Regions from separate parts of the Enterobacter sp. 186315 genome, predicted to be linked through region 3. Evidence: predicted binding sites of a transcription regulator. Region 3 holds the regulator's gene; each other region holds the start of a gene.
The links. Region 3 encodes PurR, which represses purine synthesis genes. Its sites were predicted from a motif close to CANGCAAACGTTTGCNTG; they were not measured.

Region 1 (7,361 bases), on a different contig from region 3:
ATGATGCAGGAGAGCTTATCGCCCGCCTGCTCCGCTTTCGCGCGCAGGTCGGCCAGATCGATGTTGCCGTTTTTATCGCAGGCCACCACCACCACTTCCATTCCCGCCATCTGGGCAGAGGCCGGGTTGGTGCCGTGCGCGGAGCTTGGGATCAGGCAGATATCGCGATGGCCTTCGTTGCGGCTCTCGTGATAGTGACGGATCGCCAGCAGGCCCGCGTATTCGCCCTGTGCGCCGGAGTTTGGCTGCATACAGAGCGCGTCGTAGCCGGTCAGCTTCACCAGCCAGTCGGAGAGCTGGTTGATCATCAGGTGATACCCTTCCGCCTGCTCTGCCGGGCAGAACGGGTGCAGCTCGGCAAATTCAGGCCAGGTAATCGGGATCATCTCTGCCGCGGCGTTCAGCTTCATGGTGCAGGAGCCCAGCGGGATCATCGCCTGGTTCAGCGCCAGATCTTTGCGCTCCAGAGAGTGCATATAGCGCATCATCTCGGTTTCGCTGTGATAGCGGTTGAACACCGGATGCGTCAGGATAGCGTCGTCGCGCAGCATGTTCGGCTGGATCGAGCGGCTGTCGTGCGCCACCTCTTTATCCAGCGCGTCAACGTCCAGACCGTGCGCATCGCCCAGCAGGACGTTAAGCAGGTTCAGGATATCGTCGCGGGTGGTGGATTCATCCAGCGTAATGCCCACGGCGTTGTGGATATCGCTGCGCAGGTTGATCTCTGCGGCATCCGCGCGCGCCAGCACGCTGGCTTTGTCTGCGACGTCAACGCACAGGGTATCGAAATAGTGTTCGTGGCGCAGCTTGAGGCCTTTCTGTTGCAGGCCGCAGGCCAGAATGTCCGCCAGACGGTGAATACGGCTGGCAATGCGCTTCAGGCCAACCGGACCGTGGAACACGGCGTACAGGCTGGCGATGTTGGCCAGCAGCACCTGAGAGGTGCAGATGTTGGAGTTCGCTTTCTCGCGGCGGATATGCTGCTCGCGCGTCTGCATCGCCATGCGCAGCGCGGTATTTCCGGCGGCATCTTTCGACACGCCAATAATACGGCCCGGCATGGAGCGTTTAAATTCATCTTTCGCCGCGAAGAACGCCGCGTGCGGGCCGCCGTAGCCCATCGGCACGCCGAAGCGCTGGGCGGAGCCAAACACAATGTCCGCGCCCTGCTTGCCCGGAGCGGTCAGCAGCACCAGCGCCATAAAGTCGGCGGCGACGCTGACGATCACCTTGCGGGATTTCAGCTCGGCAATCAGCGGGCTGTAGTCGTGAACTTCACCGGTTGTGCCAACCTGTTGCAGCAGCACGCCGAAGACGTCCTGGTGATCCAGCACCTTGTCGGCATCATCGACAATCACGTCGAAGCCGAAGGTTTCCGCACGGGTGCGCACCACGTCCAGCGTTTGCGGATGCACGTCCGCCGCCACGAAGAAGCGGTTAGCGTTTTTCAGCTTGCTGACGCGTTTTGCCATCGCCATTGCTTCGGCGGCGGCGGTCGCTTCGTCCAGCAGCGAGGCGGAGGCGATATCCAGCCCGGTCAGATCCAGCGTCACCTGCTGGAAGTTCAGCAGCGCCTCAAGACGACCCTGAGACACCTCTGGCTGATACGGCGTATACGCGGTGTACCAGCCCGGATTCTCCAGCATATTGCGCAGGATAACCGGCGGTAACTGCACGTTGGTGTAGCCCATGCCAATGTAAGACTTATAGCGCTTGTTCAGGCCCGCAATCGCCTTCAGCTCCGCCAGCGCGGCGAATTCGGTGGTGGCTTCACCCACCTGAGGCGGGGTGGCAAGCTGGATGTCTTTTGGCACTATCTGGCCGATCAGTGCGTTTAATGAATCCGCGCCAACCGTGTTCAGCATCTCCTGCTGTTGCTGAGCATCCGGCCCAATGTGACGTTCAATAAAAGCGCCACGGTTTTCAAGCTGGCTTAAAGTCTGTGTCATGAGCGATGGTTCCTGAAACGTGCAGTGAATTTTGAGTTCCCTCTCCCTCCGGGAGAGGGTTAGGGTGAGGGGAAGATGGGCACCCTCACCCCTGCCCTCTCCCAAAGGGAGAGGGGGATTAACAATTACTCGTCTTCCAGTAATGCTTCGTACGCGGTCGCATCCAGCAGCGCGGCAACCTGCGATTCGTCGCTGGCTTTGATTTTGAAGATCCAGCCTTCGCCGTAGGGCTCGCTGTTCACCAGCTCCGGGGAGTCGCTCAGCGCGTCGTTTACGGCAACAATTTCGCCGGTAATCGGTGCGTAGATGTCAGAAGCCGCCTTAACAGACTCCGCCACGGCACAGTCGTCGCCCGCGCTCACGGTCGCGCCCACTTCAGGCAGGTCAACAAACACCATGTCGCCCAGCAGCTCTTGCGCGTGCTCGGTGATCCCGACGGTGTAAGTGCCGTCCGCCTCTTTGCGCAGCCACTCGTGTTCTTTGCTGTATTTCAGTTCTGCTGGCACATTGCTCATTGAATTTCTCCTGATAAAAAATGATTAGGCGACCGGCTTACCGGCGCGAACAAAAATCGGTTTGGTCACGCGCACCGGCATTTCGCGATTGCGGATTTGCACCACCGCCGTATCGCCAATGCCCGCAGGAACGCGCGCCAGGGCAATACTGTAGCCCAGCGTCGGGGAGAACGTGCCGCTGGTGATCACGCCTTCGCGGTGATTACCGTCAGCATCGGTAAAACGTACCGGCAGCTCGCCGCGCAGCACGCCTTTCTCGATCATCACCAGCCCGACCAGCTGTTCGGTGCCCTTCTCACGCTGCATCTCCAGCGCTTCACGGCCAATAAAGTCACGGTCAGCCGGTTCCCACGCGATGGTCCAGCCCATATTCGCCGCCAGCGGGGAAACGCCCTCGTCCATCTCTTGTCCGTAGAGGTTCATGCCCGCTTCCAGACGCAGCGTATCGCGCGCGCCCAGGCCTGCTGGCTTGACGCCTGCTTCCACCAGCGCACGCCAGAAGTCGGCGGCCTTCTCGTTTGGCATCGCAATTTCATAGCCCGCTTCACCGGTGTAGCCGGTGGTGGCAATAAACAGATCGCCCGCCTGCACGCCGAAGAACGGCTTCATGCCCGCGGTGGCGCTACGCTGCTCGTCGTTGAACAGCGAAGCGGCTTTCTCCTGCGCGTTCGGCCCCTGTACGGCGATCAGCGACAGATCGTCACGCACGGTGATGTCGATGGCGAAAGGTTCAGCGTGTTGGGAAATCCAGGAGAGGTCTTTTTCGCGGGTGGCGGAGTTTACGACGAGGCGGAAGAAATCTTCGGTGAAGTAGTAGACGATGAGGTCGTCAATCACGCCGCCGGAGGCATTTAGCATCCCGGTATAGAGCGCTTTGCCCGGCGTCTTCAGTTTTGCGACGTCGTTTGCCAGCAGATAACGCAAAAACTCCCGGGTGCGGCTGCCGCGAAGGTCGACAATGGTCATGTGGGACACGTCGAACATACCGGCGTCGGTGCGTACCGCGTGATGCTCATCAATTTGCGAGCCGTAGTGCAGCGGCATCATCCAGCCGTGGAAGTCCACCATGCGGGCGCCGCATAACACGTGCTGGTCGTACAAAGGAGTCTGTTGAGCCATCTTTTCCTCGTTGAATAAGCGGGGCTGTCTTGCGTTTCATGGGCTTAAAAATCGCCACGAAACCCGGCGTCGGCATCACATCCTGACGTCGACGCAAACGTTCTCTTTTACCTGAACTTACCACCGAAACCGGCGGTTAACCATAAGGTAAAAAAGGTCATCACATTAGCTTATGACCAAAAAACGCTGAAAAGCCTACAGAGTTATTCACTGGATAAATGCGATTTACCCCGCATAAAATTAACATCATGTTCACAGAATTTAGCAGATGGTGATATTTCATCCGGAAAAACGGGCGGAATTTCCGTAACATCAAAAACGCCAGATTAGTTAATCTAATGCGAAAAATGGCGTGAAATTAGAATATTTCAAACGAGGAAAATTCCCCGGCGCAGAGGCCGGGAAATGATAGTGTGACGGGGGTCAATATTATTGCAGCCAGTCCGGGAGGTCGTTAAGACCCATCGCCTGACGAAGGAGCTGAGGTTTTACGCCCGGAAGCGTGTCGGCAAGCTTAAGACCAATATCGCGCAGCAGCTTTTTAGCCGGATTCGCCCCCGCGAACAGCTCGCGGAAGCCCTGCATTCCCGCCAGCATCACGGCGGCGCTGTGCTTACGGCTGCGCTCGTAGCGGCGCAGATAAAGATGCTGACCAATATCTTTGCCTTCGCGATGCAGACGACGCAGCTCGTCAACCAGCTCCGCCGCGTCCATAAAGCCGAGATTCACGCCCTGCCCGGCCAGCGGATGAATGGTGTGCGCCGCATCCCCCACCAGCGCCAGACGGTGCGCCGCAAACTGGCGCGCGTAGCGCCCGGTCAGCGGGAACACCAGACGGTCGCTCTCAAGTGAGCACAGCCCCAGACGATTATCAAAGGCAATGCACAGCGCCTGGTTAAAGGCCTCCGGCGTCGCCTCGTGCATCTGCTGCGCTTTCTCCGGCACTAAGGACCAGACGATAGAGCACAGGTGCGGATCGCTTAACGGCAGGAACGCCAGAATGCCGTCATTGTGGAAAATCTGCCGCGCCACGCCGCCGTGCGGCTCTTCGGTGCGGATCGTCGCGACCAGCGCGTGATGGCGATAATCCCAGTACGTCAGCGGAATATCCGCTTTGTTACGCAGCCAGGAGTTCGCGCCGTCTGCGCCAACCACCAGCCGCGCGGTGAGCATGTCGCCGCTTTGCAGGGTGATGAACGCTTCGTTTTCGCCCCACGCCACCTGCTGAATTTGCGCAGGGGCCACCAGGGTGATATCGCTACAGCTTTGCGCTTTTTGCCACAGCGCGTGGTGGATCACCGCGTTTTCAACGATATGGCCCAGATGGCTGTAGCCCATGCTTTCGTCGTCGAAGGCGATGTGGCCAAAGCTGTCTTTGTCCCACACTTCCATGCCGTGATAGCAGCTCGCGCGACGGGCAACGATATCGGACCACACGCCCAGGTGCGTCAGCAGCTTTTCGCTGGCGGCATTAATGGCCGACACGCGCAGCTCGGGCGGCGCATCCTGCGCAACGGGCTGAGGGACGTTTTGCTCAAGCACCGCCACGCGCAGGCCGCTGCCCTGTAAACCGCAGGCCAGTGCCAGCCCGACCATTCCGCCGCCGACAATGGCGACATCAACATTTTGCACGGTGTTAACTCCTTAACGCGCGACCCAACCGAGGGTCCGCTGCGCCAGCACGTCGCGTGCCGGAATGAATAATTCCATCGCCATCAGCCCGAGGTTGCGCCCCGCAACCAGCGGCGCCCAGCGGTTGGCAAACAGATGCACTAAACCATCGGTCACGCCGATGGTCGCCGCTTTATCGGCCTGACGGCGCGTCTGGTAGTGGCTCAGTACAGAATACGCGCCGCAATCCTGCTGAGTGCTCCACGCCTGCGCCAGCGATTCCGCCAGGCTCATCACGTCGCGTAGCCCCAGATTAAAGCCCTGTCCGGCAATCGGGTGCAGGGTCTGCGCGGCATTGCCCACCAGCGCCACGCGATGGGAAATCACCTGCGAGGCGGTGGTTAACGACAGGGGATACGCCGCCCGTTTGCCCGCATGGGTGATACGCCCAAGCCGCCAGCCGAAGGCTTTTTGCAGCTCAGAACAAAAACGTTCATCAGACCAGCTTAGCACGTCCTCGGCTTTATCCTGCGGATGGCACCACACCAGCGAACTGCGCCCCTGGGACATCGGCAGCATCGCCAGCGGACCGTGCTGCGTGAATCGCTCAAACGCCCGACCGTTGTGGTCGCCCGCGGTAGAAACGTTGGCAATCACCGCAACCTGCCCGTAAGGATGAGCGCGCCACTGAATGCCGCACTGGCTGCCAATCGTGGAGCGCGAGCCGTCTGCGGCAACCAGAAGCTGCCCCTCCAGAGTTGTGCCGTCTTCCAGCGTGACGCTGACCGCCTCTTCGTTGCGGGTGAAGCTTGCCACCCGCGCCGGACAGTGCAGGGTCACGCCCGGCGCGTCCTGAAGCTGTCGGAACAGGCGCAGGCCGACGTCATGCAGCTCGACAACCTGCCCGAGCGCGTCGATGCGGTAATCGTGCGCGTCGAGGGTGACAAAACCCGCATGACCGCGATCGCTGACGTGCACGGTATTAATTGGCGTGGCGCGATCGGCAATCGCCTGCCAGATGCCAATGCGCGACAGCTGCTGGCAGGTGCCCTGTGCGAGCGCGATGGCGCGGGCATCAAAGCCGGGATGATCGGTGGCATTTGGCGCGACCGCTTCGATCAGATGAACCGGAAGCTGCCCACGGGTTAAATGCGAGATAGCCAGAGCAAGCGTGGCTCCGGTCATGCCGCCGCCAACGATGATCACGCTCATGCGCGTGCCGCTGCCATCAGCGCCTCGATATCGTCCGCGTTTTTCACGACGCTCGCGGTCAGGTTTTCATTACCGGTTTCGGTAATCACGATGTCGTCTTCGATACGAATGCCGATCCCGCGATACTCCTCCGGCACGTCCGCATCCGGCGCGATATAGAGCCCCGGCTCCACGGTCAGGACCATCCCCGGCTCCAGCGGACGTGAACGATCCGGGCCATAAGCCCCGACGTCATGCACGTCCAGCCCCAGCCAGTGGCTCAGGCCATGCATAAAGAACGGACGATGCGCGTTTTCCGTAATCAGGGTATCGATATCCCCTTTCAGGATGCCCAGCTTCACCAGGCCGCTAATCATAATGCGCACCACCTCGCCGGTAACGTCCTGAATAGACGTGCCCGGACGGTAAAGCTTCAGCGAGGTTTCCAGTGATTCCAGCACGATGTCGTAAATCGCGCGCTGCGCGGGGGTGAATTTGCCGTTCACCGGGAAGGTACGGGTGATATCCCCCGCATAGCCCAGGTATTCACACCCGGCGTCGATCAGCACCAGATCGCCATCGCGCAGTTCACTTTCGTTTTCCGTGTAGTGGAGGATGCAGCCGTTCACGCCGCCGCCCACGATGGTGTTGTAGGAAGGATAGCGCGCGCCGTGACGGTTGAACTCGTGGTGAATTTCGCCTTCGAGCTGATACTCAAACATTCCGGGACGGCATTTTTCCATCGCGCGGGTATGCGCCAGCGCGCTGATCTCACCCGCGCGGCGCATCACCGCAAGCTCTTCTTCGGATTTGAACAGGCGCATTTCATGCACCACGGGACGCCAGTCGGTGAGGGTCGCCGGGGCGGTTAAATTCTGACGCGAGCCTTTGCGCAGCTTGTCGAGCGCGGTGAAGACGATCTCATCAGCGTAAGCGTATTCGCCCTGCGCGTGGTAGAGCACGTCCAGACCGTTGA
Region 2 (7,361 bases), on a different contig from region 3:
CAGCGGCAGGAACTGCTTCTTCTTAAACAGCGTAAAGCGCGGCATGTCGTCGAGCTTAATGGCCTTGCGGTGGTAGCGAACCAGCGTCGCCATCATCGCCTGCTGCTCCTGGTTAAAGCCCGGCAGATCGCTGTTTTGCAGAATATAGGCCGAGTGGCGATGCATCCCGCTGTGGTTGATGTTCAGACCCACTTCGTGCAGCAGAGCCGCCCACTTCAGCAGCGCTTCGAGCTGCGGATGGCCGAGCTTAGGGTTCTGCTCATGCCACTGATCGTACATTTGCGTGGTGGTATCCAGCACCCGCTTGGCCTGCTCGCGGTCAATGTTGTACTGGTTCGCCAGGCTTTGCGCCGTGCGGCTGCGGATATCCTGATGGCGGAAGCGGCCCTCCATCTCATACAGCACGCCTTCACGCAGCGCACCGTCGGACAGACGCAGCTCCTTGATCGCCAGCGCATCAAACACGCCGCACAGGATAGCCAGACCCGGCACAAACACCGCCTTGCGTTCGTCCGACAGGCCCGGCAGGCTTAGCGCATCAAAGCTTTTATGTTTGATCACCTCTTCCATGAGCATCGTCAGACGCTCGGGGGTGATAAAACCGTCTTTTTCGCCCATCGCCAGCAGCACTTCATGCGCCGCTTTAATGGTGCCCGAGGCGCCCAGCGCCACGTTCCAGCCCTGAATGCGATACTGCCAGGCGAGAGTCTCCAGCTTTTGCGTGGCGGCCATACGGGCGCGCTGGAAGTTCTCGCGGGTGATCGCACCGCCGGGGAAATAGATCTGCGCAAAACTGACGCAGCCCATTCTGCGGCTCTCAACCAGGCGCGGCTCAAAGTCTTCACCGATCACCAGCTCCGTAGAGCCGCCGCCGATATCGATCACCAGCTTGCGGCCTTTTTCCGGCTGGGTGTGCTCCACGCCCATAAAAATCAGACGCGCTTCCTCGTTACCCGAGATTATCTCAATCGGGTAGGGGATCACTTTCTCGGCGCGCTTGAGAAACTCCGGCGCGTTGAGCGCCTGGCGCAGCGTATGGGTGCCCACGATGCAGACGCTGGACGGCGAAAACCCTTGCAGGCGCTCCGCGAACAGCGACAGGCAGTTTAAGCCGCGCTCCATCGCCTCTTCGCTGAGCATACTGTTTTCGTCAAGACCGTCGGCCAGATGCACACGCTGCTTCAGACGACCGATGATCTGCATCGCGCCATCCACCTCACGGGCGATGACCATGTGGAAACTGTTAGAGCCAAGGTCGACCGCGGCAAACTCCTGCGGTCGTGGGGTCATATCGTTTATTGGCATAGGTTAATCAGGTTGCTCGAGTGATTTTATATAGTCGTAAATCGCCAGCTGTGAGCGCACTTTACGACGATTGCCGCGCGACACGTAGCGGTTACTGAGTTCTTTGTCGATATGGCGGGCTTTCACCGTATCGCTAAACAAAAGCTCGATAATGTCGAGGATCTGCTGCTTAAGACGCGGATCGAGCAGCGGCGTCGCCACTTCAATGCGGTAGTCAATATTACGCGTCATCCAGTCCGCCGAGGAGAGATAAACCTGCTTATCTCCTGCATTATCGAAAATATAGACCCGGTCGTGTTCCAGATAGCGGTCAACGATGCTGATGACGCGAATATTGTCGCTAATCCCTTCCAGTTCCGGAATAAGCGAGCACATACCGCGGATCAGCAGATTGACCGGCACGCCGGAGCTGGAGGCGGCATACAGACGATCCACCAGCCCTTTATCGACCAGGTTGTTAAGCTTCAGCGTGATGCCGGAAGAGAGTCCCTGCTGCGCGTTGGCGATCTCTTTGTCGATCATCTGGTAAAGCAGGCGGCGCGAGTTCTGCGGTGACACCAGCAGATAATCGAAGCTCACCGGGCGGTACGGGTTCTCGATAAAGTTAAACACCCGGCGCACTTCGTTGGTGATGCGCGCGTCGGCGGTCAGCAGCGAGTAGTCGGTATAAATACGCGCCGTTTTCTCGTTAAAGTTACCGGTGCCGATGTGGGCATAGCGCACCACGTCTTCGCCCTCTTTACGCGAGATGAGGAACAGCTTGGCGTGAATTTTCAGGCCCGGCGCGGAGAAGATAACGTGAACGCCCGCTTCGGTCAGGCGTCTTGCCCAGTGGATGTTTGCCTCTTCGTCGAAACGCGCCTGAAGCTCCACCACCACGGTCACTTTCTTGCCATTGTGCGCGGCGTGGATCATCGCATCGATGATGCGCGAATCTTTTGCCACGCGGTAGATGTTGATCTTGATAGCCAGCACGTTAGGGTCAAACGATGCCTGGCGCAGCAGCTCCAGCACGTGTTCAAAGGTGTGGTACGGATAGTAGAGCAGAACGTCGCGCTCGCGAATGGCGTCGAAGCCGTTGCGGAACTTATCGAACCAGATATGGCGCAGGCGCGGCAGCGGCTTGTTGACCAGGTTCGCTTTGCCGACGTTCGGGAAGCCGATAAAGTCTTTAAAGTTGTGGTAACGACCGCCGGGGATAATGGAGTCGTAGCGGGAGATGGTCAGCTTTTCACGCAGCATCTCCACCATGGCATCCGGCATGTCGCGCTGATACACAAAGCGCACCGGCTCCGCCGTCAGGCGCTGCTTCAGGCTGGAGGACATAAGCTCCATCAGGCTCGATTCCATCTCGTGCACCAGATCGTACTCGGCGTCACGGGTCATTTTCATGGAATAGGCGTTGAGGGCGTCGTAGTCGAAGAAGCCCTTGAAGATATCGTCCAGGCAGTAGCGCAGGATGTTGTCGAGCAGGATCATCGGCTTGCGGCGGCGCGGGGTTTCCGGCGGCAGGTTCACAAAGCGCGGAACCTTATCGGACGGGATCTCCAGCAGTGCGTAGCTAATCGCCTCGCCGCGAATAATCTCTACCGCCAGATAGGTGTAATCATCTTTCAGGAACTGCACCAGGTCCGTTTCGCGGTTAATCAGGATCGGGGTGATGTGCTGGCGCAGGTAATGTTTGAAGTAGTGACGCAGCCAGGTTTGCTGGTTCACGGAAAGCTGGCGTTCGTTGATCAGGAAGATTTGGTTGCGCGCCATTTCCAGCAGCAGCTCGTTATAAAGGCCATCGAACTCCTGATCGGCTTTCATCACGCGGGACTGGATTTTGCCCAGCAGATGCCGCGAGTGGGAGTTCAAACCCTGCTCTTCGCTGATGATGATCCTGCGCTTCAGCTCGGCGAAGCGAACCTTATAGAATTCATCAAGGTTATTGGAATAAATACCCAAAAAACGCATACGCTCAATCAGCGGGTTTGTTTTATCCGCCGCTTCCTGAAGGACACGTTCGTTGAACGCTAACCAGCTTAGCTCTTTCTCGATGTATAACTTTTCCTGACCCATTACAGCTCACACTCCAGTTCAATCACAGGACGTGGTAATCCTTCTCGTCCTTATTATGGCGAGCATTTCCACGATATGTCCAACAGTGCCAGAAAACTATGACAGTTATTTTTTTCTTGAGGATTTTTCGAAAGTTGGGGAAGGGGAGGGATGTTGTAGGTCGGGTAAGCGCAGCGCCACCCGACGCCACAGGCTACTCGTCTGCCGCATGTCCTTGCGCAGGAAGCTTAACGCCGTCCAGCCAGGCCGCGCCGTCGCGCATCTCAAGACGCCCGTCAACAAACCAGCTGACGACCAGCGGATAGATCGCGTGTTCCTGCGCCTGAACGCGCCCGGTCACCTCCTCTTCGCTGTCGCCCGCAAACACAGGCACTTTCGCCTGTAAAATCACGGGGCCGCCGTCCAGCTCGTCGGTGACGAAATGCACCGAGGTGCCGTGCTCGTCGTCGCCGTTCTCCAGCGCCTGACGGTGGGTGTGCAGGCCGGGGTATTTCGGCAGCAGGGAGGGGTGGATATTCAGCAGGCGGCCCGCGTAGTGAGAGACAAACGCCGGGCTGAGAATACGCATGTATCCCGCCAGCACCACCACGTCGGGGGCATAGGCGTCTATCTCGTGCATCAGTTCGCGGTCAAACGCCTCGCGGCCCGCGAACTGGCTGGCCTCCAGCGCGTGCGCGGGAATATTCGCTTCCCGCGCACGCTCAAGGCCGAACGCATCGGCCTTGTTGCTGAATACTGCCCGAATGGTGCCATTAATTTTTTTCTGTTCGCAGGCGTCTATGACCGCCTGCAAATTGCTTCCGTTGCCGGAAATGAGCACCACGATGTTTTTCATTCAATGACCACACGCTGTTCGGAATCGGAGGCTTTAATCGTACCGATTTTCCACGCGTTTTCACCTTTCTCATTCATCAGCGCAATAGCTTTATCCGCTTCGCTGGCCGGCAGGGCGATCACCATGCCGACGCCGCAGTTAAAGGTGCGATACATCTCGTGGTCGCTGACGTTGCCCGCCGTTTGCAGCCAGTTGAACACGGACGGCCACTGCCAGGAAGATTCGTCGATCACCGCCTGGGTGTTGTCCGGCAGCACGCGCGGAATGTTTTCCCAGAAGCCGCCGCCGGTGAGGTGGGCAATGGCGTGAACGTCAACGTTCGCGATCAGCTCAAGGACGTTTTTCACGTAGATGCGGGTTGGGGCGAGCAGGTGGTCCGCCAGCGGTTTACCGTCAAGCTCGGTGGTCAGCGGATCGCAGCCGCTCACTTCGAGGATTTTACGCACCAGCGAATAGCCGTTGGAGTGCGGGCCGCTGGAGGCCAGCGCAACCAGCACATCGCCGTCAGCCACTTTGCTGCCGTCGATAATTTCTGATTTTTCTACCACGCCGACGCAGAAGCCTGCGACGTCATAATCTTCACCGTGATACATGCCCGGCATTTCGGCGGTTTCACCCCCGACCAGCGCGCAGCCTGATTGCAGACAGCCTTCGGCGATGCCGCTAATCACGCTTGACGCGGTATCCACGTCCAGCTTGCCGGTCGCGTAGTAGTCGAGGAAGAACAGCGGCTCGGCGCCCTGTACCACCAGGTCGTTCACACACATTGCCACCAGATCGATACCGATCGTGTCGTGACGCTTAAGATCCATCGCCAGGCGCAGTTTAGTGCCTACACCGTCAGTCCCCGAGACCAGCACAGGTTCACGATATTTTTGCGGCAGCGCGCACAGTGCGCCGAATCCACCCAGGCCACCCATCACTTCAGGGCGGCGGGTTTTTTTCACCACACCTTTGATTCGGTCAACCAGCGCATTACCTGCGTCAATATCAACACCGGCATCTTTGTAGCTGAGAGAAGTTTTGTTGGTCACGGCTCAAGTCCCCACGCGATTGCATAGCTAGTAAGAAAAATCGGCGCAATTCTAACAGTCCAGGCAAACGTTTGCGAGCCTATTCTCGGCACGACGATTTTTTTTTCGAAATCCTTGTCACGCCGCGCAAACTTGACTCCGTTCACGAAAATGAAACCGGTTTCGGTGATTCGCTTGCAAGCCATTTAGCGAATGCACATCATGCAACTGAAACCGGTTTCAGTTCATTCGGGAGGGATGACAAAGATGAAAGTTGCCGCATTCGACATTGGTGGCACCGCGTTAAAAATGGGCATCGCAACCACGCAGGGCGAGCTGCTGCACACGGGTAAAGCCGCCATTAATGATAGCGACGGCGATGCCATTCTTTCAGCAATCCTCAGCTGGGTGGCGCGTCACCCGGAGGCCCGGGGCATCGCCATCAGCGCGCCGGGCTACGTTAATCCCCATACCGGCTTTATCGAGATGGGCGGCGCTATTCGCCGCTTCGATAACTTCGCGATGCAGGAGTGGCTCGCTGACCGGACGGGGCTACCGGTCACCGTAGAAAATGACGCCAACTGCGTGCTGCTCGCCGAGCGCTGGCAGGGCAAAGCGGCCGGGCTGGATAATTTTCTGGTGCTGACCATCGGCACCGGAATCGGCGGCGCCATCTTCTGCAACGGCCAGCTGGTTCACGGCGCGCGTTTTCGTGCCGGGGAATTTGGCTACATGCTCACCGGGCGGGCCGACTCTCGCCGGGTGGCAAGCCACTCCATGAATGAAAACTGTACGCTGCGCACGCTTCGCAAGCGATATGCCGATTACCACGGACTGGCGCTTGAGGCGGTCACCGGCGAGGCCATTTTTGACGGCTACGACGCGGGCGATGCCGTATGCCACCGCCTGGTCGACGATTTTCTTAACGGCATTGCGTCAGGGCTATACAACCTCGCGAATATTTTCGATCCCGAAACCATTTTAATCGGCGGCGGCATTGCCGAGCGTCCGGGATTTATGGATCTGCTTCGCAGCCATCTTGCGTGGTTTGGCATTGCCGATATTGCCGATGCCGCAAGCCACGGCAACAGCGCCGGACTGATTGGCGCGGTTTACCATTTCAGACAGCAGTATCCGTCAGCAATCAGCAACATTGAATGAGGGAAAGAGTATGTCAGGATTCAAAGAAGGTTTTCTGTGGGGCGGTGCGGTAGCCGCGCATCAGCTGGAAGGCGGCTGGAAAGAGGGCGGTAAAGGGGTGAGCGTCGCCGACGTGATGACCGCCGGCGCGCACGGCGTTCCGCGCGAAATCACCAACGGTGTGCTGCCCGGTAAAAACTATCCGAACCACGACGCCATCGACTTTTACCATCGCTATAAAGAAGACATCCGCCTGTTTGCCGAAATGGGCTTTAAATGCTTCCGCACCTCTATTGCCTGGACGCGCATTTTCCCGAACGGGGACGAGCAGGAGCCAAACGAGGCAGGCCTGAAGTTCTACGACGATCTGTTCGACGAGTGCCTGAAGCACGGGATTGAGCCGGTTATTACGCTCTCCCACTTCGAGATGCCGTTCCATCTGGTGACCGAATACGGCGGCTGGCGCAACCGCAAGCTGATCGACTTTTTCGTGCGTTTCGCCGAGGTGGTGTTCAAACGCTACCAGCATAAAGTGAAGTACTGGATGACCTTTAACGAGATCAACAACCAGGCCAACTTCCACGAAGATTTCGCGCCGTTCACCAACTCCGGGCTGAAGTATGAACCGGGCGAAGATCGCGAGCCGGTGATGTTCCAGGCGGCGCACTACGAGCTGGTGGCAAGCGCGCTGGCGGTGAAGGCCGGGCGCGAAATTAACCCGTCCCTGCGCATCGGCTGCATGATTGCCATGTGCCCAATCTATCCGCTGACCTGCGCGCCGGACGATATGATGATGGCGATGAACGCCATGCATCGCCGCTACTGGTTTACCGACGTTCACGTGCGCGGCAAATATCCGCAGCATCTGCTTAACTACTTTGAGCGCCGCGGTTTTGAGCTGGATATCACCGAAGAAGATAAAATTGCGCTGACCCAGGGCTGCGTCGATTACATCGGTTTCAGCTATTACATGTCCTTCGCCACCAAAGCGACGGCGGACAACC
Region 3 (7,361 bases):
CGATATTCACCGATGATGACAGCCCCGGCGCCTCGTGCGCCACGCGCATCACCCGCATCTGCAACGGCGGCACAACGGCAAAGGTCGCCGCACCCCAGATAACCATCGCCACCGCCGCGCCAATTTCATTGCGCGCCAGCCACGGGATCGCCACCATAATGACAATCAGCAGGGTCAAAAAGCCCTTCAGCGTGCCGCTGACCGAGCGATCCGCAAACTTGCCGCCGAGGAAATTGCCCACCGAGAAGCCGACGCCAATCAGCACCAGCATCGCGGTCACAAACAGCGGCGTGGCGTGAGTGATGTCGTGCAGCACCGGCGAAATATAGGTATAGAGCGTAAACATCGCTCCCGCGCCCAGCACGGTAGTCAGCAGTGCAGACAACACCTGAGGGCGCAGCAGCACCGACAGCTCTTTACGCACGTCAGGACGCTCCCCTGCGCTGCCCTTCGGCAGCGAGAAGAACAGCGCCGCCATCGCCACCACGCCAAGCCCCGCCGTGGCGAGGAAGGACATACGCCAGCCAATGGCTTCGCCTAACCAGGTCGCAGCGGGCACGCCGCCGATATTGGCGATCGTCAGCCCCATAAACATGGTTGCTACGGCGCTTGCCTGCTTGTGCTTCGGCACCACGCTTGCGGCCACCACTGAACCCAGGCCGAAGAAGGCCCCGTGGTTAAGGCTCGTCAGAATACGCGACAGCATCAGCGTGGTGTAATCCGGCGAAATGGCGGAGAGCACGTTGCCCAGCGTAAAAATAGCCATCAGGAAAATCAGCGCATTGCGTCGCGCACGGTGAGAGAGCAGCAGCGTCATTAACGGCGCGCCGATCATCACGCCAATGGCGTAGGCGCTGATCAGCATCCCGGCGGCCGGGATCGAGACATCCACGCCCCGGGCGATAACGGGCAGTAATCCCATTGGGGAGAATTCAGTGGTGCCAATCCCGAAAGCGCCAATCGCCAGGGCCAGCAGGGGAAAATTGATTTTCATGGGTCAACTCCGGTTGCCGTGTCATTACGCGACACAGGACAAAGAAGCCGAAAGCATGACACCAATCACAAAAAATGAGAAGTTAACAATTTGGCAAAAGATTTTTGCTGAAGAAGTAACAATCGAGGAAGGTATTGAGGAGGGAGAAGGCTCTCCCCCCTTGTAAATCAGTGCAGCGCGGCCGTCAAACCGCCAGCCACGATTAACGCCAGCACGATAACGGTGGTAACAAGCGAAAACTTCAGATCGGAACTCATCAATTTTTCTCCTTTTAATCCCCCCACGAAAAGTGAGCTTGCTCATTTTTACACAGTTCAGGTCAAAAATCTTCCTGGATTTAAACCGATCCTCATTTTAACTCTTCCCCTTTTCATCAAGATAGGACAAAATTCCACGCTAAATTTATTAGCGTACCGGCCATTGATCCCCTCCTGACGTCCCGTGTCGTTTTCCCGGCGTGCCGCAATCCAGAATTGCGCGTTAAGGGTGTGAGAAGGCAAACGTTTACCTTCCCGTTTTTCAGGAGCTTAGGATATGGTCTGGAGTGACATTTAATGGCAACAATTAAAGACGTGGCAAAACGAGCAAACGTTTCCACTACAACCGTATCACATGTAATTAACAAAACCCGTTTTGTTGCTGAAGAAACGCGCAACGCCGTCTGGGCGGCGATCAAAGAGCTGCACTACTCTCCAAGTGCGGTGGCGCGTAGCCTCAAGGTAAACCACACCAAGTCGATTGGTTTGCTGGCGACCAGCAGCGAAGCGGCCTATTTCGCTGAAATTATCGAAGCGGTTGAGAAAAACTGCTTCCAGAAAGGCTACACCCTGATTCTGGGCAACGCCTGGAACAGCATTGAAAAGCAGCGCGCCTATCTGTCGATGATGGCGCAAAAGCGCGTGGATGGCCTGCTGGTGATGTGCTCCGAATATCCGGAGTCCGTGCTTTCGATGCTGGAAGAGTACCGTCATATCCCGATGGTGGTGATGGACTGGGGCGAAGCGCGCGCAGACTTCACCGACTCGGTTATCGATAACGCCTTCGAAGGCGGCTACATGGCCGGACGTTACCTGATTGAACGCGGTCACCGCGAGATTGGCGTGATCCCGGGCCCGCTGGAGCGCAACACCGGTGCCGGTCGTCTGGCGGGCTTTATGAAAGCGATGGAAGAAGCGCTGATCGCCGTACCGGAAAACTGGATCGTGCAGGGTGACTTTGAGCCGGAATCCGGTTACCGCGCGATGCAGCAAATCGTGTCCCAGCAGCACCGTCCGACCGCCGTATTCTGCGGCGGCGATATCATGGCGATGGGCGCGCTGTGTGCCGCCGACGAGCTGGGCCTTCGCGTGCCGCAGGATATTTCGGTGATCGGGTATGACAACGTGCGCAACGCGCGTTTCTTCACCCCGGCGCTGACCACTATCCACCAGCCGAAAGATTCGCTGGGCGAAACGGCCTTCAATATGCTGATGGACAGGATCGTGAACAAGCGCGAAGAGTCCCAGTCTATTGAGGTTCATCCGCGTCTTATCGAGCGCCGCTCGGTCGCAGACGGCCCGTTCCGCGACTACCGCCGTTAATCTCTTTACGGGGCCAGCTAAGCTGGCTCCCGTAGCCACTCCCGGTTCAGGGTTTCGCTATCCCCTAAATAATCCAGAAGCCAGGCCATCGCGGGCGAGACGTCGTTTTGCTGCCACGTCAGGCAACAGGCCGCGTCCGGGAACGGGTTCTCAAGCGCCAGCGCCACCCACTCTCCGGCATCGATGCGCGGGCGCGCAAAATGGACCGGCACCATCGCCACGCACAGCCCCGCCGACAGACAGGTCGCGGAGGATTCCCAGTCCGGCGCCACCACCCGTCGCTGGTTGTCCAGCAGCCAGGTGATGCGCTTGGGCAGCGAGCGCGAGGTATCTTCCAGCACCAGCGACGGCCAGTCGCGCAGCGTGTCGTCGCTCAGCGGCCCGGCTATTTGCGCCAGCGGATGCGTGCTTGCCACCACGCACGTCCAGCTCAGCATGCCCATATCCCGAAACGCGTAGCGCCCCCCTACCGGAATGGCCTGGGTCGCGCCGATCGCCATCTCTGCCCTGCCGTCCGCCAGCGCGTCCCATACGCCGTTGAACACCTCCTGGGAGACGCGCAGCTCCACGTCGGAGAAATGACGATAGAAATCCACAATCATCTGCCGGGTGCGTTCGGGCTTGACGATGTTATCCACCGCAATCGACAGGTGCCCGCGCCAGCCGTTGGCGATCTGCTGGCACTGCTCGCGGGTGATCTGCATTTTTTTGATAACAGAACGCCCTTCTTTTAAAAACCACGCCCCCGCAGGCGTTAATTCCACGTCGCGATGGCGGCGTTCAAAGAGCGGAACTGCCAGCCACTCCTCTAACTGCCGCACCGTATAGCTGATGGCTGACGGGACGCGGTGCAGTTCCTGCGCGGCTGCGCTAAAGCTGCCGTTACGGGCGACAGCGTCCACCACTTCAAGAGAATAATCTGACCACATTTTCTGCCTGCAAAATTTTTGAATGCAACCGCCAAATATTAGCGTTTCACAAGCCGCTTTGCACTCCCTACACTTTGCGCCAATTACACCTGCCTCCTGAAGGAGAATAAAAGAATGCAACCTGGGAAAGGATTTTTAGTCTGGCTTGGCGGTCTGAGCGTGCTGGGCTTCTTAGCCACCGACATGTATTTACCCGCTTTTGCCGCCATGCAGGAGGATCTGCAAACCCCTGCCGCCGCCATCAGCGCCAGCCTGAGCCTGTTCCTTGCCGGTTTTGCCTTTGCGCAGCTGCTGTGGGGGCCGCTCTCGGATCGTTTTGGCCGTAAGCCGGTGCTGTTGCTGGGCCTGGCGATTTTTGCCGTGGGCTGTCTGGGGATGCTGTGGGTTCGCGACGCGACCTGGCTGCTGGTGCTGCGCTTCGTTCAGGCGGTGGGCGTGTGTGCGGCGGCGGTCACCTGGCAGGCGCTGGTCACGGATTACTATCCGGCGTCGCGCACTAACCGTATTTTCGCCACCATCATGCCGCTGGTCGGCCTGTCTCCGGCGCTTGCCCCGCTGCTGGGAAGCTGGATCCTGGCGCATTTCGACTGGCAGGCTATTTTCGCTACGCTGTTTGCTATCACCCTTGTCCTGATGCTGCCCGCGTTTGCGCTTAAGCCCGCGCATAAAAAAGTTCTGCATCCCGAAGCGAAACCGATCACCTTTACCTCGTTACTGCGTAGCAAAGCCTATCGCGGAAACGTGCTGATTTACGCGGCCTGCTCTGCGAGCTTCTTCGCGTGGCTGACGGGTTCACCCTTTATTCTTCACGATATGGGCTACAGCCCGGCGGCGATTGGCCTGAGCTATGTCCCGCAGACCATCGCCTTCCTGATTGGCGGATACGGCTGTCGTGCGGCGCTGCAAAAATGGCAAGGCCAGCAGATGCTGCCCTGGCTGATGGTGCTCTACGCCCTCAGCGTAATCGGTACCTGGGCGGTCGGGTTTATTCCGGGCGCGGGTCTGGCTGAGATCTTGATTCCGTTCTGCGTGATGGCAATTGCAAATGGTGCGATTTACCCGATTGTGGTGGCGCAGGCGTTACGCCCGTTCCCGCAGGCTACGGGGCGTGCTGCCGCCTTGCAGAATACGCTTCAGCTTGGCCTCTGCTTCCTGGCAAGCCTGGTGGTCTCTGCCCTGATTACCACTCCGCTGCTGACCACCACCAGCGTGATGCTGGTAACCGTTGCGCTGGCGGTACTTGGCTACAGGATGCAATCGTCCGCTCAGAAAGCGTCAGATAACGGCACGCAGGCGGAAACGTCGCACGCATAATCGCGGCTGAAATTATGTTACATTTCAGTGATTAGGTTGCTAAGAATTTTCTATTGAATCACCAAATTTTGAGGCCTATACTAAATTTGGTTCGATTAAATACGATAAATATTAAGTGTTAACGGGAGCCGGAGTGCTCCCGTTTTACCATGGAAGGCATTTCGGCAAGGGCTATCCCCTTCCTCTGTTCTACGTCGGATATTAGCCTCACGGTGGAATACCGTGAGATTTCTCACAAACCAAAAAAAGCGTCTACGCTGTTTGAAGGTTCTGATCACAGCAGGTGATGGAGAAGCTATGAGTTCATCGTGTATAGAAGAGGTCAGCATTCCGGACGATAACTGGTCCAGAATCGTCAGTGAACTATTGGGTCGTGCAGGCATCGCCATCAACGGGCCGTCCCCCTCGGATCTTCAGGTCAAACATCCCGATTTTTTCAAGCGCGTGTTGCAGGAGGGATCGTTAGGCCTGGGTGAGAGTTATATGGACGGCTGGTGGGAATGCGAGCGGCTGGATATTTTTTTCACAAGCGTATTACGCGCCGGGCTGGAAAATCAGCTCCCCCGCCATTTCAAAGACACTCTCCGCGTGGCGTCTGCCCGCCTGTTTAATTTGCAAAATAAGAAGCGGGCGTGGATCGTCGGTAAAGAGCATTACGATCTCGGTAATGACCTTTTTAGCCGGATGCTCGATCCCTTTATGCAATATTCCTGCGCCTACTGGAAAGAGGCCACCACCCTTGAAGATGCCCAGCAGGCTAAACTGCGTCTGATCTGCGAGAAATTGCAGCTACAGCCGGGAATGCGCGTGCTGGATATCGGCTGCGGCTGGGGCGGGCTTGCCCAGTTTATGGCGCAGAATTACGGCGTCAGCGTGGTGGGCGTGACGATTTCTGCCGAGCAGCAAAAGATGGCGCTGGAACGCTGTCAGGGGCTGGATGTGGATATCCGTCTTCAGGATTACCGCGACCTTAACGAGCAGTTCGATCGCATTGTCTCCGTGGGCATGTTTGAGCACGTCGGGCCGAAAAATTACAAAACCTATTTCGAGGTCGCCGATCGTAACCTGAAGCCTGACGGTATTTTCCTTTTGCACACCATCGGCTCTAAGCGCACCGACAACAATGTCGATCCCTGGATCAATAAATACATCTTTCCGAATGGCTGTTTACCGTCCGTTCGCCAGATTGCGAACGCCAGCGAGCCGCATTTTATTGTGGAAGACTGGCATAACTTCGGCGCGGATTACGACACCACACTGATGGCATGGCACGCGCGCTTCCAGGCGGCCTGGCCGGAAATTGCAGACAACTATTCCGAACGATTTAAACGCATGTTTAGCTATTATCTGAACGCCTGCGCGGGTGCATTCCGGGCGCGTGATATACAGCTCTGGCAGGTTGTTTTCAGCCGTGGGGTTGAACACGGCCTGCGCGTGGCCCGATAAAAAATAACCCCGGATATCCGGGGTTGTTTTTATTCCGCTTCTGCCGCCCTGATAATTGCCGCCTCTTTTGCGGCCAGCACGCGTTCAACGGTATCCACTACCGCCTGGGTCTGCGGATCTATTTCAATATTCACGCGATGGCCCAATTTTTTCGCCCCCAGCGTGGTGCGCTGCAATGTTTCTGGAATTAAATGCACGCAGAAACGTGTCGCCGTGACTTCACCCACCGTCAGGCTAATACCATCAATACCAATAAATCCTTTATAAAGGATGTATTTCAGTAATGAAGGGTCCTGCACTTTAAACCAGATCTGGCGGTTATTTTCGGAAGTCAGTATTTTCGCAACTTCCGCCGTGGTCATAATGTGGCCCGACATCAAATGTCCGCCAATCTCATCGCTGAATTTCGCGGCGCGCTCAACGTTGACAGTATCACCGACCACCAGCTCGCCCAGATTGGTGATCCGCAGCGTTTCTTTCACTAAATCAAAGCTGATGTGGTTGCCGTTAATTTCAGTCACCGTCAGGCAACACCCGTTATGCGCAACCGACGCGCCTGTTTCCAGGCCATCGAGCATATATTCCGGCATCTCGATAACGTGGGTGCGGAAATTGGGTTTTTCATCAATGGACACCAGTTTAGCCGTGCCCTGAACAATACCAGTAAACATGCTTACAACTCCTGTTTCTTGCGTACGGTGGTGACACCGTTTAATCCCACCACAATAACAGTTGGAAAAACAGGTTGCCAGTGGAGCGCATTTTCCGGCGATTTTTTCACTAGATAATTAGTTAAACCCCGCTACAATAGCTGGCGCCCCCCTGCATTTTCTTCTTGCTGCCCGTTATGGCGGCTTTTTTTAGTCTCTCTTATAACAACAATTCAAAGGTGTTCACGTGCAGAAGTACATGAATGAAGCGCGTCAATTATTGGCACTGGCTATACCGGTGATCGTCGCGCAGGTTGCCCAAACCGCAATGGGATTTGTGGATACGGTCATGGCCGGTGGCTATAGCGCCACCGATATGGCCGCCGTAGCTATCGGTACCTCTATCTGGCTCCCGGCCATTCTCTTTGGTCACGGTCTGCTGCTGGCC
Region 4 (7,361 bases), on a different contig from region 3:
TAACGCGTTTTGTTACCAAAAGCGGCGCAGAGGCGCCGCTTTTTTTATTCACTAAACTTGTACTTACGGCTGCGTTATCTTTAAACTTCTTTACATAAGGAGAGGCAACAGCGTTTATGCCTTCCTATACTGAAGAAAAGCCCCAATGTGATGGGCATGTCGTAAGAGAACAGGGGGCAAGGGATGTTGCTAAAAAAAAATCGTGGTCATCAGCTGTCTGCGCTGAGTTTGTGCCTGACGGTGATGTTTGCTCCACTGTTAAGCGCGCAGGCCAATGAGCCTGAAATCGTGCCGGTTGACAGTTCTGCGACCGTAGGAAGTCAACCGACGTCATTATCTGAACCGCTTGAGCAGTCAGCGGCGACGGCAATCATGGCGGGTATTAAACCGCTACCGGAAGGTATTAATCTCGACACGCTGCAACAACAGCTTCTTGCCGGGCTGCCTTCGGGTTACAAACCTGCGTATATCAATCAGTTAACGCTTCTCTACGCTGCGCGCGATATGAAACCCATGTGGGACAATCGCGATGCGGTGCGTGCGTTCCAGCAACAGCTGGCTGAGGTGGCGATTGCTGGCTTCCAGCCGCAGTTCACCACCTGGGTTGAGCTGCTGACTGACCCGTCCGTTACCGGACAGGCGCGCGATGTGGTGCTTTCCGATGCCATGATGGGCTACCTGCAATTTGTGGCGGGGATCCCGGTCAACGGCAACCGCTGGCTTTATAGCGACAAACCTTACAAGCTGGCCACGCCTGCGCTGTCGGTCATTAACCAGTGGCAGCTGTCGCTGGATAAAGGCGACCTGCCGCGCTTTATCGCAAGCCTGGCGCCGGCCCATCCGCAATACGCGACCATGCATCAGTCGCTGCTGACGCTGGTGGCGGATTCCCGCCCGTGGCCGCAGCTGCGCGGTACGGGCTCGTTGCGTCCTGGCCAGTGGAGCAGCGATGTGCCTGCGCTGCGCGAAATTCTTAAACGTTCCGGCGCGATGGAAAGCGGGCCGAAAATTGCCCTGCCGGGGGACGATCCGCAAAGCGTGGTGGTGAGTCCTTCCGCGCCGGTTAAACAGAAGAAACCGCAGGCGAGCGACAAACCCGCGGCGTACGATCGTGAACTGGTGGCGGCGGTTAAGCAGTTCCAGGCCGCTCAGGGTCTGGGGGCCGACGGCGTGATTGGTCAGTCCACGCGCGAGTGGTTAAACGTTTCTCCTGCGCAGCGCGCGGGCGTATTAGCGTTAAACATTCAGCGCTTGCGTTTACTGCCGGGCACGTTATCAACCGGTATTATGGTGAACATCCCGGCCTACTCGCTGGTCTATTACCAGAACGGTAGCGAGGTGCTGGCCTCACGCGTGATCGTCGGGCGTCCCGATCGTAAAACACCGATGATGAGCAGCGCGTTGAATAACGTCGTGGTGAACCCGCCGTGGAACGTCCCGCCGACGCTGGCGCGCAAGGATATCCTGCCGAAGCTATGGAACGATCCGGGGTACCTGGAGCGTCATAACTACACGGTCATGCGCGGCTGGAACAGCAAAGAGCCGATTGATCCTTATATGGTCGACTGGTCAACCATTACTGCCTCCAACCTGCCGTTCCGCTTCCAGCAGGCGCCGGGTGCGCATAACTCGCTGGGGCGTTACAAATTCAACATGCCAAGTTCAGATGCGATCTATCTGCACGATACGCCAAACCACAACCTGTTCCAGAAAGATACGCGCGCGCTTAGCTCCGGCTGCGTTCGCGTAAATAAAGCCTCTGAACTGGCGAATATGCTTTTACAGGATGCGGGCTGGAACGACACGCGAATTTCAGATGCTCTGAAGCAGGGGGATACGCGTTACGTGAATATTCGTCACAATATTCCGGTCAATCTTTATTATCTGACCGCGTTTGTTGGCGACGATGGGCGGACCCATTATCGTACAGATATTTACAATTATGATCTGATCTCGCGATCCAGCGCACAAATTTTGCCAAAAGCGGAACAATTAATCAGGTAAATGAAGCAGTTCTGGGGAAACGATTGTCGTAAGTTATGGTGAAAAGGCGGCTGTAGTGCTCCAGGCCGCATTTTTACTGGGGTTGGGTGCCTTGACGTAGGTTCTATTGCCAGTTAAGGTGCCCTTCGTGCGCTAAGCATATTTACGATTTCATTGACCTGTAGACCTGATTATCATGGACAAATTTGACGCTAATCGCCGCAAACTGCTGGCGTTAGGTGGTGTTGCGCTCGGCGCGGCGGCCATCTTGCCTACGCCAGCATTTGCCACCCTCTCGACACCTCGTCCGCGTATTTTAACGCTCAACAATCTGCATACCGGTGAGTCGCTTAAAGCGGAATTTTTCGATGGCAGAGGCTATATTCAGGATGAATTAGCAAAACTAAACCATTTTTTCCGTGATTTCCGCGCGAATAAAATAAAAGCCATCGATCCTGGATTATTCGATCAGCTTTTCCGCCTCCAGGGCCTGCTCGGAACCAGCAAGCCTGTGCAACTCATCTCCGGTTATCGCTCTCTTGATACCAATAATGAACTGCGCGCCCATAGCCGTGGGGTAGCGAAAAAAAGCTATCACACCAAAGGACAGGCGATGGATTTTCATATTGAAGGCGTTTCGTTAGCCAATATTCGCAAAGCTGCGTTATCTATGCGTGCAGGTGGTGTAGGATATTACCCCAGCAGCAACTTTGTACATATTGATACCGGGCCGGTTCGGCACTGGTAATAACGAAATACAGGAGCAGTATGAACTATCGTATTATTCCGGTTACCGCGTTCGCACAGAACTGTTCGCTTATCTGGTGTGAACAAACCAAACTGGCCGCGCTTGTCGATCCCGGTGGTGACGCCGAGACCATCAAGCAAGAAGTCGCCGCGTCGGGTGTGACGCTGATGCAGATTTTGCTGACCCATGGTCATCTCGATCATGTGGGGGCTGCGGCGGAGCTGGCGCAACATTACGGTGTGCCGGTGATTGGCCCGGAAAAAGAAGATGAGTTCTGGTTGCAAGGGTTACCCGCCCAAAGCCGCATGTTTGGTCTCGATGAGTGTCAACCGCTGACGCCCGATCGCTGGCTGAACGAAGGGGAGAGCGTTAACGTAGGGAATGTGACTTTACAGGTGTTGCATTGTCCTGGGCATACGCCAGGTCATATCGTCTTCTTTGATGATAAATCGCGGCTGCTGATTTCCGGCGATGTGATTTTCAAAGGCGGCGTAGGACGCAGCGATTTCCCGCGCGGCGATCACGGTCAGCTGATCCAGTCGATTAAACAGAAATTGTTGCCGCTGGGTGACGACGTGACGTTTATTCCGGGTCACGGCCCGATGTCGACGCTGGGTTATGAACGTTTGCACAACCCGTTCCTGCAAGATGAAATGCCGGTCTGGTAATTCTCTTTAAATAAAAAAGCCTGCATATCGCAGGCTTTTTTGTTTGTCATGCTTTACAGCACGGCAACGATGGCTTCGCACAGTGGCGCCATGTTGTCCGGGGTCATGCCCGCAACGTTGACGCGGCCAGACGCGACGGCGTAGACGCCAAACTCTTCACGCAGACGCAGAACCTGTTCTTTGGTCAGGCCGCTAAAGGAGAACATGCCGTTCTGCTTGATGATGAAGCTAAAGTCGCGGTTCGCGCCTTTCTCTGCAAGCGTGTTCACGAACAGCTGACGCATGCGCTGAATACGCTGGCGCATATCGTTCAGCTCTTGTTCCCAGATAGCGCGCAGCGCGTCGTTACCCAGGATCGTTGCAACAACGGACGCACCGTGAGCAGGTGGGTTGGAGTAGTTAGCGCGGATCACGGATTTCATCTGGCTGAAGGCGCGGTCAATGGTCTGATCGTCAGCCGCAACCAGCGTACAGGCGCCTACGCGCTCATTGTACAGGCCAAAGTTCTTGGAATAGGAGCTGGCAACAATCAGTTCCTGATGCACGGCGGCGAAGGCGCGCAGGCCTTCTGCATCTTCTTCCAGACCACGGGCAAAGCCCTGATAGGCGAAGTCGAACAGCGGCAGCCAGCCTTTTTCTACCGACATTTTCGCCAGCTGTTCCCACTGCTCAAGCGTCGGATCGATACCCGTTGGGTTATGGCAGCAGCCGTGGAACAGCACCACGTCACCCGCCTGCGCGTTGTTCAGGCTGGAGAGCAGACCGTCGAAGTCGAGAGTGTGATTTGCCGCATCATAGTAGGCATATTCACACACTTCCAGACCCGCAGAGTTAAACACGCCTTTGTGGTTCGGCCAGCTTGGGTTGCTGACCCACACGCGTTTAGCGGAGGTGTTTTTAGCCAGGAAGTCCGCCGCAACGCGCAGCGCACCGGTACCGCCAGGGGTCTGTGCCGTGCGGGCGCGCTTATCGTTAACGATCGCGCTGCCTTTACCGAACAGCAGTTCCTGCGTGCAGCGACCAAATTCAGGGATACCATCAATACCGAGGTAGTTCTTGGTGGTTTCATTTTCCAGCAGATACTGCTCAGCTTTCTTAACGCTGGTCAGTACCGGAGTTTTGCCGGTTTCATCTTTATATACACCAATACCCAGGTTGATTTTGCCAAGGCGGTCGTCGGCACGAAACAGATCGGCCAGGCCCAGAATAGGGTCGGCAGGAGCGGCGGTAATGTTCTCAAACATGACGAAGTTCCATTGTGATTACAGAAGTGAAATCCGCTATCAGGTTAACGGTAGATTTACAAAATGCCAACCGTTTGCGACGAAAAGCGTGCTGCTTTTCAAAAGTCGCCATTATTTTCTGTCGGGCATAAAAAAACAGGGCCGAAGCCCTGTTTCTCAAGCATATAACAAAGTGGTGTACTGATTAGAACTGGTAAACGATACCAACCGCTGCCTGATCGTCAGTCGCCAGACCAGCGGCTTCAGAGTAGGAGTTGTCGTCCAGCAGGTTGAATTTGTACGCAGCGTACACGTTCATGTTCTTGTTGAAGTAGTACCAGGTACCCACTTCGATGTATTTCACCAGGTCAGCATCGCCGCCGCCGAAGGTAGAGCCGTTAGCAGTACGACCTTTCAGGTCCTTACCTTTAGACTGCACGTAGCCCACGGATGGACGCAGACCGAAGTCGAACTGGTACTGAACAACCGCTTCGATGTTCTGAGTTTTGTTTGCGAAGTTGTTGTCAGCTTCACGGGTCATGTTAGTGGTTTCAGCGTACTGAACCGCTGCATAGATGTTGTTCGCATCGTATTTAGCTGCGGTAGACCATGCTTCTGCACGATCGCCGCCTGCGCTTGCCCAGTCAGCAGAGGTGCCAGCGGCAACCTGCTCGTTGGTACGGTCAGCAGTTTCATAACCCGCTGCCAGCGCGAAGCCTTCACCCAGTTCGTACTGAACAGAGGAGCTGAAGCCGTCGCCGTTACCTTTCGCGCCGTTACCGCCACGACCGATGCTGATCAGCTGGCCATCGTCGGTGTAAGTTGGGGAAATCACGTTGCTGCGCTCGTTTTTGCCCTGATATTGCAGAGCAAAGCTCAGGCCATCAACCAGGCCGAAGAAGTTTTTGTTACGGTAGGTCAGCAGGCCGGAAGCACGACCGTTCATGAAGTTGTCAGTTGCAACCCATGAGTCGCCGCCCCACTCAACCAGCATATCGGTGTAAGCCGCTGCGTCGTAGATAGCACCGTAGTTACGACCGTAGTCCAGAGAACCTGCATCGCCGAAGTTCAGACCAGCAAATGCCAGACGGGTCTTAGTACCCTGAGAACCTTCCGCGTTGGACGCATCCATGTTGTATTCCCACTGACCGTAACCAGTGATCTGGTCATTGATCTGGGTTTCACCTTTGAAGCCGATACGGGCATAGGTGGTGTCTTCGTTGCTGGTGTCACCGTTGGTGGTCCAGATGTGCTCACCAACTGCTTTACCGTAGAAGTCCAGCTTGTTAGCGTTTTTGTTGTAGATTTCAGCAGCGTTTGCTGCACCAGCTACCAGCAGAGCAGGGATAACCACTGCCAGAATATTGCGCTTCATCATTATTTATTACCCTCATTGGTTTTTTTATGACACTCGCCACTGCCGTCAATAAATTCTGTCAATAAATATTTCCGGAACTATTGATGAGAGTTTGGTGTCTTTATGTGTCTGACAGGCATCTTTCCATTCATAGAACCGTTTCGCTAGCCTGAAAATGCTACAATTCTCAAGATTGAGTAACAAAAAGAAATAATGTGTAAGAGAATGTGTAAAATCAGGAACTTTGTGAAGCACCTCAAATTTCAGAACGACCTGGCGAAATATCAGCCTGACTCAATCCTATATATATGAATTGCTTATATTTATTTTGGATAAAGGGATTTCATATAAACAGAAGTTAAACGGCTCATTTTTTCTTATGAATAAAAATAGCCTTCCAGAAGGCCATTAATCGTCTGAAAATTGTGCTAAAGCGTAAGAAAGGTATTAAGCGCAATAAGAATGCGGTTTATTTTTTGTTCGTAGATGTTTCTGGGAAACAAAAGGTAACAACCAGGGGTTTTGACGGGGTTGAGCTTTAAAGATGCTTACTTTTCGCTGACGAAAACTGACAGAGCAGAATAAAATAATGGCCAGCAATTGCTGGCCATTTTAAATACCGCGGAATTAGAAGCTTGCGTTACGCGGGGTACGTGGGAATGGGATCACGTCGCGAACGTTCTGAACGCCGGTCACGTAGGCGATCAGACGCTCAAAGCCCAGACCAAAGCCGGAGTGTGGTACGGTGCCGTAACGACGCAAGTCACGATACCAGCTGTAATCTGCCGGGTTCAGACCCATCTCTTCCATACGGGCGTCCAGCACGTCCAGACGCTCTTCACGCTGAGAGCCACCGATGATTTCACCAATGCCCGGTGCCAGAACGTCCATCGCGGCAACGGTTTTACCGTCTTCGTTAAGGCGCATATAGAAGGCCTTAATGTCTTTCGGGTAGTTTTTCACCACAACCGGTGCTTTGAAGTGTTTCTCTGCCAGATAACGTTCATGCTCGGAGGAGAGATCCACGCCCCAGTAAACCGGGTTCTCGAACTTCTCACCGCATTTTTCGAGGATGGCGACCGCATCGGTATAGTCAACCTGCGCGAAGTCGGCGGACACGAAGCGTTCCAGACGGGCAATCGCATCGTTATCCACGCGCTCGGCGAAGAACTTCATGTCGTCAGCGCGTTCTTCAAGTACCGCTTTGAAGACGTATTTCAGCATCGCTTCTGCCAGACCCGCCACATCGTTCAGATCGGCGAAGGCCACTTCCGGCTCCAGCATCCAGAATTCCGCCAGGTGGCGGCTGGTGTTGGAGTTTTCCGCGCGGAAGGTTGGGCCGAAGGTGTAGATTTTAGACAGCGCACAGGCGTAGGTTTCGC

Region 1: a site for PurR is predicted at 3,674-3,691, ahead of gcvT (glycine cleavage system aminomethyltransferase GcvT). Genes of this name have one in related genera too.
Region 2: a site for PurR is predicted at 5,299-5,316, ahead of purM (phosphoribosylformylglycinamidine cyclo-ligase). Genes of this name have one in related genera too.
Region 4: a site for PurR is predicted at 4,707-4,724, ahead of ACSVHP_RS09600 (amino acid aminotransferase). Genes of this name have one in related genera too.

What each region holds. Positions count from the first base shown of each region.
Region 1 is NZ_JBPTTK010000005.1:74,380-81,740, reverse strand. Features, by position in the region: gene gcvP (aminomethyl-transferring glycine dehydrogenase) at 1-1,949, opposite strand, end outside; gene gcvH (glycine cleavage system protein GcvH) at 2,075-2,464, opposite strand; gene gcvT (glycine cleavage system aminomethyltransferase GcvT) at 2,489-3,583, opposite strand; gene ubiI (FAD-dependent 2-octaprenylphenol hydroxylase) at 4,013-5,215, opposite strand; gene ubiH (2-octaprenyl-6-methoxyphenyl hydroxylase) at 5,228-6,406, opposite strand; gene pepP (Xaa-Pro aminopeptidase) at 6,403-7,361, opposite strand, start outside.
Region 2 is NZ_JBPTTK010000010.1:52,816-60,176, reverse strand. Features, by position in the region: gene ppx (exopolyphosphatase) at 1-1,305, opposite strand, end outside; gene ppk1 (polyphosphate kinase 1) at 1,309-3,369, opposite strand; gene purN (phosphoribosylglycinamide formyltransferase) at 3,563-4,204, opposite strand; gene purM (phosphoribosylformylglycinamidine cyclo-ligase) at 4,201-5,238, opposite strand; gene bglK (beta-glucoside kinase BglK) at 5,485-6,378, shown strand; gene ACSVHP_RS13395 (6-phospho-beta-glucosidase) at 6,389-7,361, shown strand, end outside.
Region 3 is NZ_JBPTTK010000001.1:168,881-176,241, reverse strand. Features, by position in the region: gene ACSVHP_RS00855 (MFS transporter) at 1-994, opposite strand, end outside; gene cydH (cytochrome bd-I oxidase subunit CydH) at 1,162-1,251, opposite strand; gene purR (HTH-type transcriptional repressor PurR) at 1,549-2,574, shown strand; gene punR (DNA-binding transcriptional activator PunR) at 2,592-3,503, opposite strand; gene punC (purine nucleoside transporter PunC) at 3,618-4,817, shown strand; gene cfa (cyclopropane fatty acyl phospholipid synthase) at 5,115-6,263, shown strand; gene ACSVHP_RS00825 (riboflavin synthase subunit alpha) at 6,293-6,934, opposite strand; gene mdtK (MdtK family multidrug efflux MATE transporter) at 7,161-7,361, shown strand, end outside.
Region 4 is NZ_JBPTTK010000006.1:210,418-217,778, forward strand. Features, by position in the region: gene mukB (chromosome partition protein MukB) at 1-3, shown strand, start outside; gene ldtD (L,D-transpeptidase) at 184-2,004, shown strand; gene ACSVHP_RS09590 (DUF882 domain-containing protein) at 2,180-2,731, shown strand; gene ACSVHP_RS09595 (MBL fold metallo-hydrolase) at 2,752-3,399, shown strand; gene ACSVHP_RS09600 (amino acid aminotransferase) at 3,453-4,643, opposite strand; gene ACSVHP_RS09605 (porin) at 4,828-6,000, opposite strand; gene asnS (asparagine--tRNA ligase) at 6,607-7,361, opposite strand, start outside.